Regions from separate parts of the Edaphosphingomonas haloaromaticamans genome, predicted to be linked through region 2. Evidence: riboswitches for the same ligand, from Rfam matches in the RefSeq annotation. Region 2 holds a riboswitch; the other holds the start of a gene.
What was found. A riboswitch is a leader RNA that binds a small molecule or an ion and turns the genes downstream of it on or off. The one in region 2 is predicted to bind cobalamin.

Region 1 (10,246 bases), 2.9 Mb from region 2:
ATGTTCTGTCAAATGCTTATCCGGTCCAGCCTGTGCGCCCTGATGGCATCGGCGGCCTGGGCGCCGGCCATGGCGCAGGAGGCGCCGGCCGACGGCGTGGAGGATATCGTCGTCACCGCGCAGAAGCGGGAGGAATCGCTCCAGGACACGCCGATCTCGATCGCGGCCTTCACCGCGCGGGATCTGGAGAGCAAGCAGATCACCGGCCTGGTCGATCTGCGCGCCAACGTGCCCAACCTCCAGCTCACCCCCCATCCCAACAGCGCGGCGACCACCCAGATCTTCATGCGCGGCGTGGGGCTGAGCGACGACCAGATCACCCAGGATGGCGGCGTGGCCGTCTATATGGACGGCGTCTATGTCGCGCGCAGCCAGGGGCAGGCGCTGGAAGTGGCCGAGCTGGAGCGCGTGGAGGTGCTGCGCGGGCCGCAGGGCACGCTCTACGGCCGCAACGCCACCGGCGGCGCGATCAACTTCATCACCCGCAAGCCCGACCTCGGCAGCTTCGGCTTCAAGGGGCAGGTGACGCTGGGCAATTATGACAATCGCCGCTTCAAGGGATCGGTGAACGTGCCGATCGGCGATCGGCTGGCGGCGCGGCTTTCCTACGCCAACATCCAGCAGGACGGCTTCATCCGCAATCCGGGCACCGGCGTGAAGCGCTGGGGCGACAAGGATCGCTGGGCGATGCGCGCGGACGTGCTGTGGGAAGCGACCGATGCGATCAGCCTGCGCTACAGCTATGATCGTTCGCAGATCGACGACACGCCCGTCTATGTCGCGCTTTCGCCCTTCCACCCGCTGACGGTGCCGCGGCCGAAGGAGGGCAGCCCGGCGGTGCGCGATCTGCTGCCCAATGACGTGACCTCGCAGGGACACAGCCTGATCGCCGAATGGGAGGCATCCGACGCGCTGACGGTGCGTTCGATCACCGGCTATCGCAAGCTCGATAACTTCCAGAACCAGGATTACCTCACCGGCGCGCTGGGGCCGTTCCCCCTCCAGAAGAATCAGAGCCGCGCCAGGCAGGACCAGTGGAGCGAGGAGCTGCAACTGGTGGGCGACGCGCTGGACGGCGGCCTCGAATATGTGGCCGGATTCTATTATTTCTCCGAAAGCGGCAGCAATTTCAGCAACAGCTACAGCCCGCCGACGCTGACGCGCAGCTTCACCCGCGCGACGATCGACAATGAATCCTACGCCCTGTTCGGCCAGGCGACCTTCACGCCCGAATGGCTGGACCGGAAGCTGCACCTGACCGTGGGCGCCCGGCAGAGCTGGGACCAGCGCGCCGCGACGCTGACGCGCCAAACACAGGTGAACGACGGCCCGATCACGCCCATCCCCGGCGTGGGCGACGGCGACCGCAAGTTCAAGGATTTCAGCCCGAGCTTCGTGATCGCCTATGACGCGGCCGAGGGCGTGAACGTCTACGCCAAGGCGGTGAAGGGATATAAGAGCGGCGGCTACAACATCCGCGCCAGCTCGATCACGCGGTTCGACGACGGCTTCGGATCGGAAACGCTCTGGTCCTACGAGGCCGGGCTGAAGGGCCAGTTCCTCGACAACCGGCTGCGCCTCAACATCGCGGGCTTCGTTTCGAAATACAAAGACATCCAGATCAACGTCCAGTCGGACCCGACCAACGTCCGCATCACCGACGTGCTGAATGCCGGCAAGGCGACGGTGAAGGGCATCGAGGCGGACATCACCCTGCAGCCGGTGCGCGCGCTGCGCGTGACGGTGAATTACGGCTATCTCGACGCGAAATATGATGAGATCATCAACGCGGCGGGCGATGACATTTCCGATATCTACCGCTTCACCAACGCGCCCAGGCACACGCTGGCGGCCGATCTGCGCTACGATCTGCCGCCGCTGCCGATCGGCATGCTTTCGGCCAACGTGAACTACACGATGCAGAGCGACAAGTTCACCAACGCCACCATCGACAACGGCAAATATATCGTCGGCGACTATGGCCTGCTGAACGCGCGGCTGACGCTTTCCGACATTCCGGGGGTGAAGGGCGCGCGGATCGGCCTGTGGGGCCGCAACCTCACCGACAAGGAATATTATGTGATGCAGTTCAACATCGGCCGCCCCGGCGCGCTGTTCGGCGAACCGCGCACCTATGGCGTCGACCTCAGCTTCGAATTCTGAGGAGGATAGCGATGGGATATGCACGCATTCTCGCGGGGCTGGCGGCGCTTTCGATCGCCGGTGTCTCGATCGCGGCGGGGCCGGCGGCGGATTATCGCCCCGGTCCGGCCAAGGTGGCGCGGACCGAGCGCCCGTTCGGCGGCGGCGCGGGCGAGTTCCGCTTCGTCGTGGTGGGCGATCGCACCGGCAAGCACCGGCCCGGCGTGTTCGAGGGCGCGCTGGCCGAGGTGGACAGGCTGCGCCCCGATTTCGTGATCAACATCGGCGACCTGATCGAGGGCAATACCGAGGATCAGGCCCAGATCGACACGGAATGGGCGGAGATGCAGGCGGCGACCGGCCGGCTCGGCATCCCCTTCTTCTACGTGCCGGGCAACCATGATCTGACCAACGAGGTGATGCGCGCCGACTGGCGGCGCCGGCTGGGCGCGGATTATTACAGCTTCACCTACAAGGGCGCCCTGTTCCTGGTGCTGAATACCGAGGACCCGCCCCAGCCGAAGATCGCGCGGCTGAAGCTGTTCCAGCAATATGGCGCGGAGGCGATGGGCAAGGTGTTCCACGCGCTGCAGGGCGATCCCGCGGAGGCCCGCAGGCTTTTCGCCAGCGATCCCACGCTGGCCGAGCTGGCGGAGAAGGTCCAGGGATCGGAGAATGTGGCGTTCAGCGCCGATCAGGTGAAGATGGTGCGCGAGGCGCTGGCGCGGAACCCGAAGCCGCGCTGGACCTTCGTGCTGATGCACCGCCCCGCGTGGAAGGTGGATTCGCCCGCCTTCCGGGAGATCGAGGCGATGCTGAAGGACCGGCCCTATACGGTGCTGGCCGGCCATTATCACAAATATGCCTATGACCGGCGCGACGGCCGCGACTACATCCAGCTCGGCACCACCGGCGGCATGCCGGGCGCCGCCGGGGACGATCCCGCCGTGGTGGATCATGTGATGTGGATTTCCGTGGCGGAGGGGGAGCCCCGGATCGTCAACATCCGGCTGGACGGCTTCTTCGACAAGCAGGGGCCGGCCAGGGCGGCCGCTCCCGCCGAGGCGGCGCCCGCAAATCCCTGACTATCGCGATAGGGCCGGCGGGTGGATCAGGGCCATGAAATCCGCCCCTTCCCCCGCGACAGGCCCCGCCGGCTCCGCCATCATCGCCGGAGAAAAGGGGACCGGCCGACCCATGAAAGGACATGCAATTGGAAGGAATGACTGAATGACGCTTGCACCCGCGCTGGGATCCCCCGCCAGCCCCGTGATCGTGACCGGCGGCGCATCCGGCATCGGGCTCGCCTGCGCCCAGGCGCTGGCCGCCGTGGGCCGCCCCGTGGCCCTGTGGGACATCAACGGCGCTAAGGCGGTCGATGCCGCCGCCGCCATCACCGCCGCCCATGGCGTCGCCGCCATCGGGGTCGCCGCCGACCTGCGCGATCTGGGCGCCATCGGCCCGGCGCTGGACGCCAGCCGCGCCGCCATCGGCGCGCCGGGGGGGCTGGTGCACGCCGCCGGCGTGGTCGACACCGCGTCGATCGACGGGCTGACGCAGCAGAGCTGGGACGAGGGCATCGCCATCCATCTGCGGTCGCTGGCCTTCATCACCCAGGCCATCCATGCCGATCTGAAGGCGCAACCGGGATCGGCCATCGTGGCGATCGCATCGATCAACGCCACGCTCGGCAATGCCATGAACCCGATCTACAGCGCGGCCAAGGGCGGCATCCTCTCGCTCGTCCGGTCGATGGCCGATCGGCTGGCGCGGGACGGCATCCGCGTCAATTCGGTTTCGCCGGGGCAGATCCGCACGCCGATGATGCAGCCGGCGCTCGATGCGCTGCCCGAACGCTGGTTCGAAAACCGCATCCTGCTCGACCGGGTCGGCCAGCCGGAGGAGATCGGCCGCGTCGTGCGCTTCCTGCTTTCGGACGAGGCAAGCTATGTCACGGCGGCCGAAATCGTCGTGGACGGCGGCAATATCTCATCCCAGCGGGTGTGAAATAAGCAAGAGGAGAGGGGAATGACGGATCAGCAGGCGAGGCGCGCGGGGGCATTCCGCGCGGCGATCGCGCTGGCGCTGGCGGCGGCGCTGCCGGCGCTCGCGGGTTGCGCGGGCACGGCGGCGGAGCGGCCGGCGGCCGTCGCCGACCAGCGGCAGAGCGGCGTCATTCCCTTCACCGTCGCCGCCGTGGTGCAGGAGGATGGGGGCTATCACCTGCGCTGGACGGCGCCGGGGGCCGGCAAGGTGACCGTCTATGCCGGGCACGATCCGGCGGCGATCCCGCGCGACAGGGCCGTGGGGCAGGGCGGGGCGGACGGCGACCTGCGCGTTTCCGGGCTCGAGCCGGGGCGGCGCTGGTTCTTCGCGCTGGTGCCCGATCAGGGCGCGCCGCTGGTGGTGGCCGATCGCGGGCTGCATCTGCCGACGGCCCATAATCTGCGCGACATAGGCGGTTATCGCACCGCCGACGGCCGCTGGGTGAAGATGGGGCTGATCTACCGATCGGACCAGCTCGACAGGTTGAGCGATGCCGATCTGGCGGCGATGGGGGAGGGCGGCCTCGGCATCCGCCTGGTGGCCGACCTGCGCACCGTGAGCGAGCGCCAGCGCGAGCCCGATCGCCTGCCGGCGGGCGCCGAGCCGATCGTGCTGGACGTGGCGGCGGACAGCAAGGGCACGCTGGGCGGCGACATGCGCAAGGCGGGCGAGGCGATCGCCGCCGGCAAGGGCGCCGAGATGCTGGTGGCGGCCAATCGCGATTTCGTGTCGCTGGATAGCGCGCGGACATCCTACCGCGCGTTGCTGGAGAAACTGGAGGCGCCGGAGGCCGGCCCCACGCTCTACCACTGCACCGCCGGCAAGGACCGCACCGGCTGGGCGACGGCGGTGATCCTGACCCTGCTCGGCGTGCCGCGCGAGACGGTGATGGCCGATTATCTCGCCAGCAACGATTATCTGCGCGCCAAGAATGAGGCGACCTATGCCATGCTGGCCAAGGCGGCCGGGGCGGGGCCGCTGCCCGGCGGGCTCGATCGGGCGAAGCTGGAGCCGGTGCTGGGCGTGCGGCCCGAATATCTCCAGGCGGCGTTCGACGAGGTGGAGCGGGCTTATGGTTCGTTCGACGCTTATGTGAAGAACGGCCTGGGCCTGAGCGACGCCGATGTGGCGGCGCTGAAGGCGCGTTACCTTACCGGCCTTCCTTCCTGATCTGATCCCGCCGGACTTTCCCGAAACGGCCATCCGATTAACAGTCGGATGGCCGTTTTCGTGATCCCGGATCATCTTGTATGCCGTATAATATATGGCATAGAGAAAAGATGATCCGGGCGATGATTCCATGACGGCGCAGCCTTTGAAGGGCGATGCGCGCAGGGGGCGGCGGCCCCGGCATTCGCGCGAGGCGATCCTCGCCGCGGCGGTCGAGTTGATGGAGCGGCAACCCGACGCGCCCTTCTCGCTCAACGCGCTGGCCCGTGAGCTGGGCGTGACGCCGATGGCGATCTACACCTATTTCGGCAGCAGCAACGATCTGCTGCAGGCGCTGACCGAGCATGTGCTGAAGGGGCTGGTGATCCCGGTGGCGGAGGATGCGACGCCCGCCGAGGCGATCGCAGCCTGGTGCCACGCGGTGCGCGCCTTCTTCCTCAACCATCCTCCCCTCATCACCATGCTGACCTGGGAGGGCGGCCAGGCATCGATCGCGTGGCTGGATCGCACGCTGGTGCTGGTCGAGGCGCTCCGGCGGCTGGGGCTGGAGGGCGATGCGCTTTCCCGCGCCGTGCTGTGGGTGTGGGGCGTCATCATGAGTGGGATCAACCTGGAACTGCACAACCGCGCGGCGCGATATCGGATCGCGCCGGAGGCGGTGGAGGAGATCGACCCCCGCGTGCGCGAACCCATCCGCACGATGATCGGGATGGTCGAGCGGCCGGGGCATTTCGACGATTTCTACGATTATCAGGTGGCGCGACTGATCGATGCGATCACCGCCATGACGGCGGCGCCATCAGGGGACCAACCGGCATAAGCGAGAAGAAGGCGGGTTAGAGGGATGGAAGGCGATCTGGCGACGACGGTGGCGAAGGCCATCACCATATATGGCACGGGGGCGGGCATATTCCTGCTGTTCTTCGTGATATCGGAGATTTTCCTGCGCTGGCGCGAGGGCAAGCGGCCGCTGGGCGGCGAGGGGCTGGCCAATATCGTGCTGTTCCCCTTCGGCCCGCTCCTGGAGGCGGTGATCCTGAACGGGCTGCTGATCGCGGGAATGTTCATGCTCTACAACATCACGCCGCTGCGCGTGCCGGTGGAGCTGTGGACGCTGCCCATCTACTTCCTCGTCGGCGAATTCGGCTATTACTGGTTCCACCGCATCGGCCATGAGGTGCGCATCCTGTGGGCGGACCATTCGATCCACCATTCGGCCGAGATCTACGACTTCACCGTCAACCTGCGGCACACGCCCTTTTCGACCGTGTATCGCTTCATCGCCTGGGGGCCGCTGGCGCTGCTGGGCTTCAACCCGCTGGTGCTGGTGCTGATCGCGATGAGCGCGCCGGCCTTCCAGTCGCTCTGCCATACCGAGCGGGTCGGCCGGTTCGCGCCCTGGTTCGAATGGCTGTTCTGCACGCCCAGCAACCATGCCGTGCACCATGCCAGCAACCCGCTCTACATCGATCGCAACTATGGCGGGCTTCTGAACATCTGGGACCATGTGTTCGGCACCTATCAGCGGCTGGAAGATCATACGCCGCCCGTCTACGGCCTGACGCGGCCGGTGAATTCGAACAATCCCGGCACGATCCTGCTGCATGAATTCCGCTACCTCGCCCGCGATTTCCGCGCCGCGCCGGATTGGCGGACCAGGCTGAACGTGCTGTTCGGCAAGCCGGGCAAGACCTTCGAGGCGGACGGGCCGGGCAAGGGCATGCGGCCGGCGGCCGGGCTGGAGGCGGCGGAATGACGCCGCCGGACGCCTGGACGATTGCGGCCGTCATCGCCTTTTTCGCGCTGCTGGCGAGTTTGCGCCTTTCGGTGCCGGCGCTGGAGGGCAGCCGGCTGGCCGGCTTCATCGCCCATCCCGCGCTGCTGCTGCCGCTGGTGCTGGCCGTGCCGATGACGGTGGGCCTGATGATGACCGGCGCGGTGCCGGTGGCGCCGCTCAGCGCGCGTGACATGGTGATGGCCGATTACGGCTATTGGGCGGGCATCGCCGCGCTGATCACCGTCGCCACGGCCGAGCTGTGGCTGCTGTGGACGCCCAGCATGGTCGCCCGCCGCTTCGCCAGGCCGGAATCGCGGGAGGCGCTCAAGGGGCTGCCGATCCTGAACCTCGCCTTCGGTGCCGGCTTCCTGGCGCTGGTGTGGAACGCCTGGAACTGAACGGGCAAGGGGCGGCGCCCGGAGCGCTTCCCCTCCACCCGAAAAGGGTTGGACATTCCCTCATATTTTCCTAAGGAACTGCGCGAAGGCATCCGAAACGATGCCTTCATGATCGCGCCGGTGCCCCGAGAGGGGCTTAATAGGGAATGCGGTGCGGGCGGCCTCGGCTGCCCAAATCCGCGGCTGTCCCTGCAACTGTAAGCGGCGAGCGCGATGCATATCGCCTGCCCCCGATGACCGGGGCGGGCAGCCACTGGGCCGGACGCTAAATCATGCGAGGCCTGGGAAGGCCGTGCATCAAGCGATGACCCGCGAGCCAGGAGACCTGCCGGCGTCTGGTCGCTCTTGCTGTGGCCCAGGGGCTGGCCGTGGCACGGAACTCCGTCTGAGCGACGCACGTGCGGCGGGGGCCGCACCGGTTCGCGTGCCCGGCGCCAATGGCGTCCGCCGGCCATGCGCGCCGGCCGTTCACGCGGACGCTCCCGTCAGGTTCGCTGACGCCGGACGGGGTCTTGCCCGAATGTATTCCCAATTCGTTTCCAGGGCGGCGCTTGCCGCCGTCATCGCCTGTTCCAGCCAGATCGCCCACGCCGGGGATATGGAGGACATCATCGTCACCGGCGCGGGGCTGGAGCAGACCCTGCCGCAGGAGATTGCGCGCTACGGCAGCGCGATCGGGGTCGTCACCGAGCGGCAGGTGCGCGACAGCGGGGCCATGGACGTGGCGACCGCGCTGCAATCCGTGCCCGGCCTCTATATCCGCCCGGCGAGCGGGCCGTTCAGCTATGTCGACCTGGCCTTGCAGGGATCGCGGACCAAGGACGTGCTGTGGACCGTCGACGGCATCCGCATCAACAACCGGCTTTATGGCGGCACATCGCCCAACGACACGCTGCCCGCCAGCATGATCGAGCGGGTGGAGGTGCTGAAGGGCGGAGAGAGCCTGTTCTACGGCACGCAGGCGGCGGCGGGCGTGATCAACGTCGTCACCCGATCGTTCACCGACGACTTCAACGGCCAGGCCAACGGCAGCGTCGACAGCCGGGCGGGCACCAGCCTGGACGGCTATGTGCGGGGCAGCATCGGCCGGCACCGGTTCGTGGCCTATGCATCGCACAACCGGGCGGAGGGATATCGCCCGTTCACCGAGATGGAGCCCAGCGCCACCGACCGCAGGCGCGGCTATGACGTCTGGTCCGTTGGCGGCAAATATCAATATGATTTCGGCGGCGATATCGCCCTGAACCTGCAATATCAGCACACCGAAGCGAACCTTGACAACGCCAACGCCACGCTGGTGCGCGAGAGCCGCAACGATCGCAACGAGGAGATCGCCAGCGTCCGGCTGGACTATACCGGCAGCGATGCGATCCAGTTCTTCCTGAAGGGCTATTATCACGACTGGAAGACCGCCTATGTGCAGATCCGCAACGATCTGGCGACGGGCGAGCCGATCACCATCTTCCCGCCCGGCACCTTCTGGGGATATCGCGATTACGGCGCCAGCGCGCTGGTGAAGCTGCGGCCGCATCGCGGCCTCGAATATCTGGTCGGCTATGATTACCAGAAGTTCAACGGCCGCGACGATGTGCTGCTGATCGGCAAGACGCGCGAGAATGTGCATGCCGGAATCTTCCAGGTGCGCACGACGGACGATCTTTCGCGCCGCGCGCGGCTGGCGGCGGGCCTGCGCTACAACGAGACCGGCGGGGCGAAGAAGACGGTGTGGAACGTCACCGGCCGGTTCGACATCAGCGACAATCTCTATGTCGAAGGCGTGGGGGGCACATCCTTCCTGCTGCCCGATGCCTCGCAGCTCTACCAGATCGATCCCTGTTGCGAGAAGGGTAACCCCAACCTGGCACCCGAGGAGAGCCTGAACGTCAACGCAACGCTGGGCGGCAAGCTGCCGTTCGCGGGCGGCGCGGTCAGCTGGCAGGCGGGCCTGTTCGCGCGGCGGATCGATAATCTGATCGACGTGAGCTACGACGACCCGGCCTATCCCGACGGCATCTTCATGAATTCCGACGGGCGGGTGAAGGTGCGCGGCGTGGATGCGCAGGCGGCCGCGGCGCTGGGCGACGGCTGGCAGCTGAGCGCCAGCTACAGCTATACCCGGTCGCGCGATGCCGGGTCAGACCGGCAGCGCGATCGGACGCCCAAGCAGTTCGCCAGTGGCGCCATCGCCTATGCGCCGGCCGGGCTGCCGTTCGGCGCCAACGTCACCGTGAACTGGGTGGGGGATGCCTGGTCGACGCTGCCGGGCTTCGGCCGCCGCAACTACGGCAATTACGCGCTGGTCGACATCGGCCTGCATTTCTACCCGGACGGCGACGCCCGCCGGCATCGCGTGGGCATCAACATCGAGAATCTGTTCGACAGGGAATATGCGACGAGCGGCTATCGCACGGCACCGCGCGACGATGGCAGCGGCCGCTTCCTCTACGGCGTGCGCGGCGTGCCCCGCACGCTGCGGGCAAGCTATGGCCTGAGCTTCTGAGCGGGGAGGGCGCGATGCTGCGACCCATCCTGTTCCTCCACCGCTGGCTGGGCGTGGCGGTGGGGCTGGTGATGACGATCTGGTGCCTGTCCGGCTTCGTCATGCTCTATTGGGACTATCCCCGACTGATGCCCGACGAGCAGATCAGGGGGCTGGCCCCCCTGAACCTGCCGGCGGCGACGCTGGCCCATGCCGGACTGCCGGCGGACATGC
Region 2 (10,246 bases):
CGTGCCCGTTCGCGGGGATGGTCGCGAGATCGGCCTCCATCCGCCGGATCAGCGCCTCGCCGCGATTGGGATGTCCCACGGCGGCCGCCACCAGCCGGATCTGGGCCAGGATATCGGCATAGCTTTCGGCCGGCGGCAGGTTGACGGTGATCCGCTCCCCGCCCTTGATCGCGGCCAGCAGCTCGCGCCGGCGATAGGGGCTGGCGAGGATCAGGTCGGGCTTGCGCGAAAGCACGTCTTCGGCATTGCCGCGCGCCACCGGCAGCCGGGCGGCCAGCGCCGCGCCGGCCGACATCGCCGGATCGCGGGCGAAGGCGGAAAGCGCGGCGATCTGCCCCGGATCGGCCAGCGCCATCAGATATTGATCGGCGCAGAGGTTGAGCGAAACGATCCGCTGCGGCGGTCCGCTTGCGGCGCCGGCCGTCATCGGCAGGCAGGCGGCGGACATGGCCGCGAGGCGAAGGACGATCGCTTTCATCGCGCGCCGGCATGGCAAGTTGCCGGCCGGGGCACAAGCGGCGATCCATGGGATGGAGCATCGGATTTGGGGATGTGGGCATGAACCGGCTGCTTCTGCTCGGCGGGCTCGGCCTGCTCGTTCTCGCGGCCGGCCTCGCATCGCTCGCGGTGGGATCGGTCTCGCTCGGCTGGGCGCGGATGGCGGCGGTTCTGGGCGGCGCGGGCGACGATGTCGCACGCACCATCCTGGTCGATCTCCGCCTGCCGCGCGCGTTGCTCGGCTTGGGCGTCGGCGCGATGCTCGGCGTCAGCGGCGCCACGCTGCAGGGCTATCTGCGCAACCCGCTGGCGGAGCCTTCGGTGCTGGGCGTTTCCAGCACCGCGGCGCTGGGCGCTGTGATCGCGCTCTATTTCGGCCTCGCCAACTGGCATCCGCTGCTGCTGCCGCTGCTCGCCATCGCCGGCGCCTTTGCCGGCCTCGGCCTGCTCGGCCTGCTTTCCGGCCGATCGGAAAGCCCGCTGACGCTGATCCTCGCCGGCATCGCCGTCAGCACGCTGGCGGTCGCCGGCACCAGTCTTTCGCTCAACCTTTCGCCCAACCCCTTCGCGGCGATGGAGATCATGACCTGGCTGATGGGATCGCTGGAGGATCGATCGTTCGAGCATGTCTGGATCGCGCTGCCCTGCATCGCCATCGGCTTGCTCCTGCTGCTGTGGGACGGCCGCGCGCTCGACGCGCTGACCTTGGGGGAGGATGGCGCGACCTCGCTCGGCATCGATCTCCGCCGCACCCGGCTGCGCCTGCTGCTGGGCGTGGCGATCGGCGTCGGCGGCGCGGTGGCGATATCGGGGTCGATCGGCTTCGTCGGGCTGATCGTGCCCCATCTCGTCCGCCCGCTCACCGATCGGTCGCCCTCGGCGATCCTGCTGCCGTCGGTGCTGGCGGGGGCGGCGCTGCTCACCCTGGCGGATGTCGCCGTCCGCATCATCCCGACCACGGCGGAACTCAAGCTGGGCGTCGTCACCGCCTTCCTGGGCGTGCCGATCTTCCTTGTCCATCTGATGCGGGAGCGCCGGCTATGGTGACGATCCGGGCGGAACGTCTGGGCGTGGCGCTGGGCCGCCGCGCCGTGCTGGCGGATGTCGATGCCGATCTGGCGCCGGGCAGGCTGATCGGCGTGATCGGCCCCAACGGCGCCGGCAAGTCCACGCTGGTGCGGGCCTTGCTCGGCCTCGTGCCGCTATCCGGCGGCGGCGTGCGGGTGGATGGGCAGCCGGTGGCGCGCCTGTCCCGCGCGGCCCTTGCCCGCCGCATCGCCTATCTGCCGCAGGGGCAGACGCTGCACTGGCCGCTCACCGTGGAACGGCTGGTGGCGCTCGGCCGGCTGCCGCATCTGGCGCCGCTGTCGCGGATCGGCGAGGCGGATGTCGCCGCGATCGACCGGGCGATCGAGCAGGCGGATATCGGGCACCTGCGCGGCCGGGTGGCGACCGAGCTTTCCGGCGGCGAGCGCGCGCGCGTGCTGCTGGCCCGCGCGCTGGCGGTGGAGGCGCCCGCGCTGATCGCGGACGAGCCGCTGGCCGCGCTCGATCCCGGCCATCAGCTCGAGGTGATGGCGCTGCTGCGCCGCCAGGCCGATGCCGGCGCGCTGGTAGTGGCCGTGCTCCACGATCTTTCGCTCGCCGCCGGCCATTGCGATCGGCTGCTGCTGCTGCATCACGGCCGGCTGGTGGCGGATGGCCCGCCCGATCGGGTGCTGACGGCCGATCGGCTGGCCGACGTCTACGGCGTCCGCGCCTGGATCGGCGAGGTAGAAGGGCGCCGGCTGGTGGTGCCGATCAGCCATCATGGTTGACCGGCCCGGCCCGGCCGGACTATCGCCCCCGTCGCGACAGGTTCCCCGGCGACGGGGATGAAAAGGGAACGGGGTGGAATACCCCGGCTGCCCCTGCAACTGTAAGCGGTGAGCCATCGGGCCATATGCCATTGGGACGTCCCGTCCCGAGAAGGCGGCCCGGACCGGCGCTGACCCGCGAGCCAGGAGACCTGCCCGTCGCGGTCGTCCTTCGTCCGGCCAGGGTGCGCCGAGCGGACGGGTTTGCCCCGCGCGACGACATCGTGGCCGCGTTCGCGCGGGGGGCGAGGTCGATCATCCTGTCTCCCCGAACGGCGCGGCATGTCCGCCTTTTGGGGATATGTTCGATGTTGAGATCTGTTCTTCTTACCAGTTTCCTCCTGTCCGCGCCGGCCTTTGCCGAGGTGCAGGTGGCACCCGTGCCCGATGCGGCGACGCCGCCGGATTATGATGGCGGCGCGATCATCGTCACCGCCACCCGCGCGCCCATCGCCATCGATCGGCTGGCCTCCTCCGTCACGGTGCTGGACAAGGCGGCGATCGACCGCGCCCAGGATATCGGCGTCACCGAGCTGCTGTGGCGGACGCCCGGCGTCACCGTTTCGCGCAACGGCGGTTACGGCACCGTCACCTCCGTCCGCATCCGCGGCGCCGAGGCGGAGCAGACGGTGGTGGTGATCGACGGCGTCAAGCTCAACGATCCGTCCTCCACCAGCGGCGGCTATAATTTCGCCAACCTGCTGGTCGGCGATGCCCAGCGGATCGAGGTGCTGCGCGGGCCGCAGTCGATCCTGTGGGGCAGCCAGGCCATTGGCGGCGTCGTCAACGTCGTCACCGCCATGCCGGAAAAGGATCTGGAGGCGAGCTTCGATGTCGAGGCGGGATCGCGCGACACCGTGAACGCCCGCGCCGGCCTTGGCGGCCGCACCGGGCCGCTGGCCTGGCGGATCGGCGGCAACGTCTTCACCACGGACGGCATTTCCGCCATCCGCGCCGATCAGGGCGGAGGCGAGCGGGACGGTTACAGCAACCGCAGCCTCACCGGCCGGGCCGAGCTGGAGATCGCCGACGGCGTCAGCGCCGACGTTCGCGGCTATTATTCGCGCGGGCGGACGGAGATAGACGGCTTTGCCGGGGATACGGCGGAATATGGCATCAACCGCGAATTCGTGGGCTATGCCGGCCTGAACGTCGCGCTGCTGGACGGCCGGTTCCGCAACCGCTTCGCCTTCGGCTATACCGACACGGATCGCGACAATTACGATCCCACCCGCCAGCGCCAGCAGACCTTCGACGCGGCCGGGCGCAACCGTCGCTTCGAATATCAGGGCAGCTTCGCGATCACCGACACGTGGACGGCGCTGTTCGGGGTCGAGAATGAACGCTCGCGCTTCCGCACCGTGTCGCCGGCGGCCTCGCTCGCCATTCCGGTGCCCGATCCGGTGCGCGGCCATGCCGGCATCACCAGCCTCTATGCCCAGCTTACCGGCGAGGTGCTGCCGGGCCTGACCGTCAATGGCGGCGTGCGGCACGACGACCACAAGACCTATGGCGGCAAGACCCAGTTCGCCGGCGGCGGCGCCTGGTCGCTGCCCACCGGCACGGTGCTGCGGGCGAGCTATGCCGAAGGATTCAAGGCGCCGACGCTCTACCAGCTCTACTCGGAATATGGGAACACCACCCTCTCGCCGGAACGCGCCAGGGGCTGGGAGGCCGGCATCGAGCAGCATCTGTTCAGCGACGCGCTGACCCTGGGCGCCACCTGGTTCGATCGGCGGACGAAGGACCAGATCGATTTCTACAGCTGCCCCTTTCCGGCGCCCACCGATCCCGACGAGATCGATCCGCTCTGCCTGACGCCGGCGGGCGACGCGCGCTTCGGCTATTATCTCAACATCGCCCGCACCCGTTCGCGCGGGATCGAGGCAACGGCGTCGCTGAAGCTTTCCGATCGCCTGCTGGTGGACGGCAATTACAGCTGGATCGATGCGGAGAACCGGGACACCGGAAAGTGGCTGTCGCGCCGGCCCCGCAACGCCGCCAACGGATCGATCAGCTACCAATGGCCGTTCGGGCTGACCACGGGCGCTGCCGTCCGCTGGGCGGGCAAGAGCTACGACGATGCCGGCAACAACCGCCGGCTGGACGATTACACGCTGGTGGACCTGCGGGCGGAATATGATCTGGGCGGGGGCGTGCGCCTGTTCGGCCGGATCGAGAACCTGTTCGACGAGGATTATCAGACCGTCTACCGCTACGGCACGCTGGGCCGCAGCGTCTATGGCGGCGTCCGCGCGCGGTTCTGATCGGGAGGGATGAGATGCTGACGCGCGTCGCCGACGGACCCGCCGTGGTCGTCTGCAATAGCTGCCGCCACTCCGTCGCATCCCGCGAGGATGGGGAGGGGGTTCGCGGCGGCGCGCGGCTGGCGGAGGCGCTGCGCGCGGTGCAGGCCACCGATCCGGATACGGCGCATATCGCCATCCAGGAGATGCCGTGCCTGTTCGCCTGCAGCGAGCATTGCACCGTCCATATCCGCGCGCCGGGCCGCACCGGCTATGTCCTCGGCCGGTTCGCGCCGACCGGGGACGCGGCCCGCGCGATCCTCGACTACGCCGTCCGCCACGCCGCGAGCGAGGAGGGAAGGGTGCCCTTCCGGGAATGGCCGGAAGGGGTGAAGGGGCATTTCATCGTCCGGGTGCCCCCGCCCGGTTTCGTCGCCGATTGAACCCTGGTTAGGCACGTCCGGCGCCTGAGCCTTTCCAGGGCGTCTCAGCGCCCTGGAGGCGGGGCCGGCGTTACAGCCAGCCGGCCGTCTGCGCGACGAGCCACAGGCCGATCGCCAGGAACAGGAGCGCCGCGATGGCGTGGACGACGCGCATCGGCACGCGCTTGACCAGTTCGTTGCCCAGGAAGACGGCGGGCACGTTGGCGATCATCATCCCCAGCGTGGTGCCGGCCGTGACCGCGATCACATCGTGGAAGCGAGCGCCCAGCGCGACGGTGGCGATCTGGGTCTTGTCCCCCATCTCGACCAGGAAGAAGGCGATCACCGTGGTCATGAAGGCGCCGAAGCGGGCAGGCTTCGTCTCCACATCGTCCAGCTTGTCGGGGATCAGCGTCCACGCCGCCATGGCGATGAAGGAGAAGGCGACGAGATAGCGGAACCATGTGCCGTCCAGCAGGGCTGCGACATTGGAGCCGATCAGCGCGGCAAGGAAATGGTTGGCCAGCGTCGCCACCAATATGCCGGCCACGATCGGCCAGGGCCGCTTGAACCGGGTGGCGAGCACGATCGCCAGCAGCTGGGTCTTGTCGCCGATCTCGGCAAGCGCGACCAGCGCGGTCGAGGTGAGCAGGGCTTCCATGGACGGTCGATCTCCGGGCCGGGCGGCGATGAATCCAACGACATCGCACCTCCCGCCCGGCCAGGCGAAAGTGCGACGTCATTGGTCTCGCCCGGGCGGTCTCCCGCCCCTGCCGCGCCACGGCCTCTCGACCGAGTATGTTGACGCAGGCAATCCGCCCGTCGGGCGGCTGGCTACTCCCCAGATGACGGCCGCGCATTAGCCCCGATCCGTCGCATTGGCAATGGGGAGGGGGAACCCGGCCCGGTTTCGCGTGTATCGAGCATGAGCTTGAACGAGGAGAATGGAATGCGGGTCGTTATCGCCGCGCCGGTCCTGATGGGCCTGGCGCTTTCCGGCTGTGGGCCGAAGGCTCTTACCTTGCCGGACGACCCGATCGATCGCGCCGCCACCTGCGGCGTGGTGGCGGCGCTCGGCGCGCGGGCGGCCGGCGGCGGCAACGTGGCGGCGGCTCTGCCCTTCGACCGGCAGGCGGGCATCATGCATTACGCCCTGCTGGCGGGCGCCGAGGGCAAGAGCTTCGATCAGTCGCGCGCCGCCGCCGTCGCCGCGCGCATGCCTCAGCTCGAAGCGGGAATCAGTGCTGGCAAGTGGCAGGATCTGGCCCCTGCCTGCGCGGCCGCCTATCCGCAGACGCAGGAGCCCGCCGGCGGCCCGATCGATCTGCCGCAGGATGCGCTGCGGGCGGAGACCGGCTGCTATGCGCTGGGCGCATTCCTCAACAAGACGCTGGGCGGCCCGACCAGCGCCTATAAGGACAGGCTGGCGGAATTCACCCCGATGAACCGCGCGCTGGATGCCAAGATCGGCGCCGGCATCGCCGCGCGCGGCCTCAAGCCCGATGCGGCCGTCGCGCTCAGATCGGAAGCGCTGGCGACGATGGTGAAGCTGGGGCCGCCGGCCGGGGTGATGGCAAGCTGCGTCGCCAGGTTCACGCCCAAGGGGTGATTGGCTCCCCGGCAGGGGGCGGCGCTATCGCCGGGGCGTCAGCCTGAGCAGGCGGCCCTGCGATCCGCGCAGGCCGTCCTCCAGCAGCCAGATCGCGCCGTCGGGGCCCTGCTCCACCTCGCGGATGCGCTGGCCGTCCATGTCCCATTGGTCGGCCTTGGCGGCGCTGGTGCCGTCCAGCGCCACGCGCACCAGCCCCGGCGTGTTCATCGCGCCGATGAAGGCGCTGCCCTTCCATTCGGGGAACATGTCGCCCGAATAGATCATCAGCCCGGCGGGCGAGATGGCCGGCTTCCAATAGACCTTGGGCGCTTCCAGGTCCGGCCGGGTATCGTGATCGGGGATGGGCCGGCCGTCATAATGATCGCCGTTGGATACGATGGGGTAGCCGTAATTGCGGCCGGGCAGGATCAGGTTGAGCTCGTCGCCATGGCGCGGGCCCATTTCCTGTTCCCATAAATTGCCCTGCGCGTCGAAGGCGAGGCCCAGCAGATTGCGGTGGCCGTAGCTCCAGATCGCCGGGTGGAAGCCCCTGGCCGCCAGCGGATTGCCCTTGGCCGGCATGCCGTCGTCGTTCAGGCGGAGCACCTTGCCCAGCGTCGATTTCGGGTCCTGCGCGGGATCGAATTTCTGCCGCTCGCCATTGGTGAAGAACAGATGGCCGTCGGGGGCGAAGGCGATGCGGCCCGAATAATGGCCGTCGCCCTCCACATAGGGGCTGGCGCGGAAGATCACCTGCACGTCGCGCAGGGCCGGGGCGGGGCTTTCGGCAAGGGTGCCGCGTGCCAGCGCCACGCCCTTGCCGCCTTCGCCCTTCTCCGAAAAGCTGAAATAGACGAGCCGGTTCTCGGCGAATTTCGGGTGCAGCACCACATCCATCAGCGCGCCCTGGCCTTCGCTGTCCACCGCCGGAATGCCCGCCAGCGGGGTCGCGGCCTTGCCGTCCGCCGAAACCAGCAGCATCCGCCCGGCCTTTTCCGTCACCAGCATCCGGCCGTCGGGCAGGAACGTCATCGCCCAGGGCGAATCGAAATCGGCGACGACGGTGACGACGAAGGGCTTGTCGGCGGCCGCGCCCGCGGCCGTGGCCGGCGCGGCGGCATTGCCTTCCTCGCCCGCGCCGCCGCAGGCGGCCAGCAGGGCGATGGCCGGCAGGATGAAGGATGTGGGACGATGCATGGCCTGGCTCCGGGTCGGATCGGGATCGTTGCGCAACGTCCTGACAAAAGCGGATGTTTCCCGGAAGGGGCGTCCTTCCGGGAAATATTTTGTCATGCCTTCGCGCGCAGCTCGCGCTCGGCCTCGGCGATATAGTCCCGCGTATAGGGCAGGGCATCGCGGCGGCGGATATATTGGAGCTGGTAGTTGCACATGCCGCCATGGCGGAAGGCCGCGGCCGCGCCGGCAAGGTAGAACAGCCACATGCGATAGAAGCGGGCGTCGTAAAGCGCCTCGATCTCCGCCCGCGCGGCGACGGTGCGATCATACCAGATGTCGAGCGTCCAGGCATAATGGACGCGCAGCGTTTCGAGGTCGGAGAGGATCAGCTTGCTCCGCTCGCTGGCCGAAACCACTTCGGACAGGGCCGGGATATAGCCGCCGGGGAAGATATATTTGGCGGTGAAGGCATTGGTGGTCGAAGGCTTGCCCATCCGGCCGATGGTGTGGATCAGCATCACCCCGTCCTCGGCCAGCAGCGTGCGGCACTTGTCGAAGAAGGTGCGGTAGTGCGGCGGGCCGACATGCTCGAACATGCCGACCGAGACGATGCGATCGAACTGGCCCTGCACCTCGCGATAGTCGATCAGCTCGAACTTTACCCGATCGGCGACGCCGGCTTCCTGGGCGCGGCGGCGGGCGACGGCGAGCTGTTCCTCGGACAGGGTGATGCCGAGCACGTCGACGTCGGCGACGCGATGGAGGTAGAGCGCCATGCCGCCCCAGCCGCAGCCGATGTCCAGCACCTTCTGGCCGGGCTTCAGGTCCAGCTTGGCGGCGATATGGGCCTTCTTGTCGGCCTGCGCCTGTTCCAGCGAGTTGCCGGGATCGGTGAAATAGGCGCAGCTATATTGGCGGTCCTTGTCGAGGAAGAGGTCGTAGAGCCGGCCGTTCAGGTCATAATGATGGGCGACGTTGCGCCGGGACCGGCGTTCCCAGTTGATCCGGTCGAGCCGCGCGAGAATGCTTTGCAGCTGTTCGCGCCAGAAGCTGGCCTTCAGCTTGTCGCCGCCTTTCTCCCACGGCGCATTGCCGCGCAGCAGATCGATGAGGCCGCGGACATCGTCGCCCTCCACGGTGAGGCGGCCGTCCATCCAGGCCTCGGCGGCGCCCAGGCGCGGATTGCGGGCGATGAAGTTGGGCGCGCCCTTGTCGGTGAAGCGAATCCGAATCTCCGCCCAGCCGGGCGTGGCCGTGCCATAGGCCTTTTCAGTGCCGTCGGCGTAGGTGACGTGGAGCACCCCCCGCTTGACGATGCCGGAGAGCATCCGATCGAGTAACCACATCGGCAACCAGCCTCCTTCGCGGACCTTGGTAGGCGAATAGAGCCGCAAAACAGCCGATTATCAAGCGCGCGCAGGCATTGCCGACTCCGCTTGCCGAACGGTGGGCGATCGCCTATATCGCAGTCTCTCTCGACATTGGTGGCATTGGCGAGGTCGGCTCCGCTCCGGGGCCGGCGCCAGGGTCGCATGCTCGACGAAGGAGGCATATGGCGGACGCGGACATCGCCGCATTGACGAAGCTGATCGAACCCGAGGCGCAGGCGCTCGGGCTCGCGCTCGTGCGCGTCGCGATGTTCGGCGGCAAGTCCGATCCGACCCTGCAGGTGATGGCGGAGCGGCCCGACACCCGCCAGCTCGACCTTGCCGATTGCGAGGCCCTGTCGCGCCGGATTTCCGACGTGCTCGACGCCGCCGATCCGATCGAGGAGGCCTATCGGCTGGAGGTCAGCTCGCCGGGCATCGATCGGCCGCTCACCCGCCTCAAGGATTTCGAGGATTGGGCCGGGTTCGATGCGCGGATCAAGGTTGCGCCGCCGCTCGACGGCCGCAAGCAGTTCGACGCGCGCCTCGACGGACTCGAAGGTGAAACCGTGAAGGTGTATGCCGAACGGGTCGGCGAAATCGCGATCCCGTTCGGCCGGATCGCCAGCGCCAAGCTCATTCTGACCGATGCACTGTTAAAGGCCACCGCGCCGCTTTCGACCGAAGGCGCGGACAGGATTTCGAAGGAAGGATAGGACCAAGCCATGGCCACCGCCATTTCCGCCAACCGGGCCGAGCTGCTCGCCATCGCCGACGCCGTCGCGCGCGAGAAGCTGATCGATCGCGAAATCGTGATCGAGGCGATGGAGGACGCGATCCAGCGCGCGGCCCGCGCCCGTTACGGCGCCGAAAACGATATCCGCGCGAAGATCGATCCGCGCTCCGGCGACATGCGCCTGTGGCGCGTCGTCGAGGTGGTCGAGCAGGTCGACGACTATTTCAAGCAGGTCTCCGTCGCCGACGCGCAGAAGCTGCAGCCGGGCGCCGCGGTGGGCGACTTCATCGTCGATCCGCTGCCGCCGATCGAATTCGGCCGCATCGCCGCGCAGGCCGCCAAGCAGGTGATCTT

Region 1: it holds a riboswitch for cobalamin, as region 2 does, so the genes downstream of both, BHE75_RS06095 (TonB-dependent receptor plug domain-containing protein) here and BHE75_RS19290 (TonB-dependent receptor plug domain-containing protein) in region 2, are expected to answer to the same signal.

Annotation. Positions count from the first base shown of each region.
Region 1 is NZ_MIPT01000001.1:1,302,076-1,312,321, forward strand. It holds gene BHE75_RS06060 (TonB-dependent receptor) at 1-2,163, shown strand; gene BHE75_RS23100 (metallophosphoesterase family protein) at 2,175-3,227, shown strand; gene BHE75_RS06070 (SDR family NAD(P)-dependent oxidoreductase) at 3,373-4,149, shown strand; gene BHE75_RS06075 (tyrosine-protein phosphatase) at 4,171-5,358, shown strand; gene BHE75_RS06080 (TetR/AcrR family transcriptional regulator) at 5,489-6,178, shown strand; gene BHE75_RS06085 (sterol desaturase family protein) at 6,203-7,114, shown strand; gene BHE75_RS06090 (hypothetical protein) at 7,111-7,533, shown strand; cobalamin riboswitch at 7,635-7,880, shown strand; gene BHE75_RS06095 (TonB-dependent receptor plug domain-containing protein) at 8,054-10,033, shown strand; gene BHE75_RS06100 (PepSY domain-containing protein) at 10,048-10,246, shown strand, end outside.
Region 2 is NZ_MIPT01000001.1:4,155,124-4,165,369, reverse strand. It holds partial or broken gene BHE75_RS23565 (ABC transporter substrate-binding protein) at 1-478, opposite strand, end outside; gene BHE75_RS19300 (FecCD family ABC transporter permease) at 559-1,545, shown strand; gene BHE75_RS19295 (ABC transporter ATP-binding protein) at 1,539-2,315, shown strand; cobalamin riboswitch at 2,337-2,528, shown strand; gene BHE75_RS19290 (TonB-dependent receptor plug domain-containing protein) at 2,663-4,621, shown strand; gene BHE75_RS19285 (DUF1636 domain-containing protein) at 4,636-5,043, shown strand; gene BHE75_RS19280 (TMEM165/GDT1 family protein) at 5,114-5,683, opposite strand; gene BHE75_RS19275 (hypothetical protein) at 5,972-6,631, shown strand; gene BHE75_RS19270 (PQQ-dependent sugar dehydrogenase) at 6,656-7,810, opposite strand; gene BHE75_RS19265 (SAM-dependent methyltransferase) at 7,903-9,135, opposite strand; gene rimP (ribosome maturation protein RimP) at 9,342-9,872, shown strand; gene nusA (transcription termination factor NusA) at 9,882-10,246, shown strand, end outside.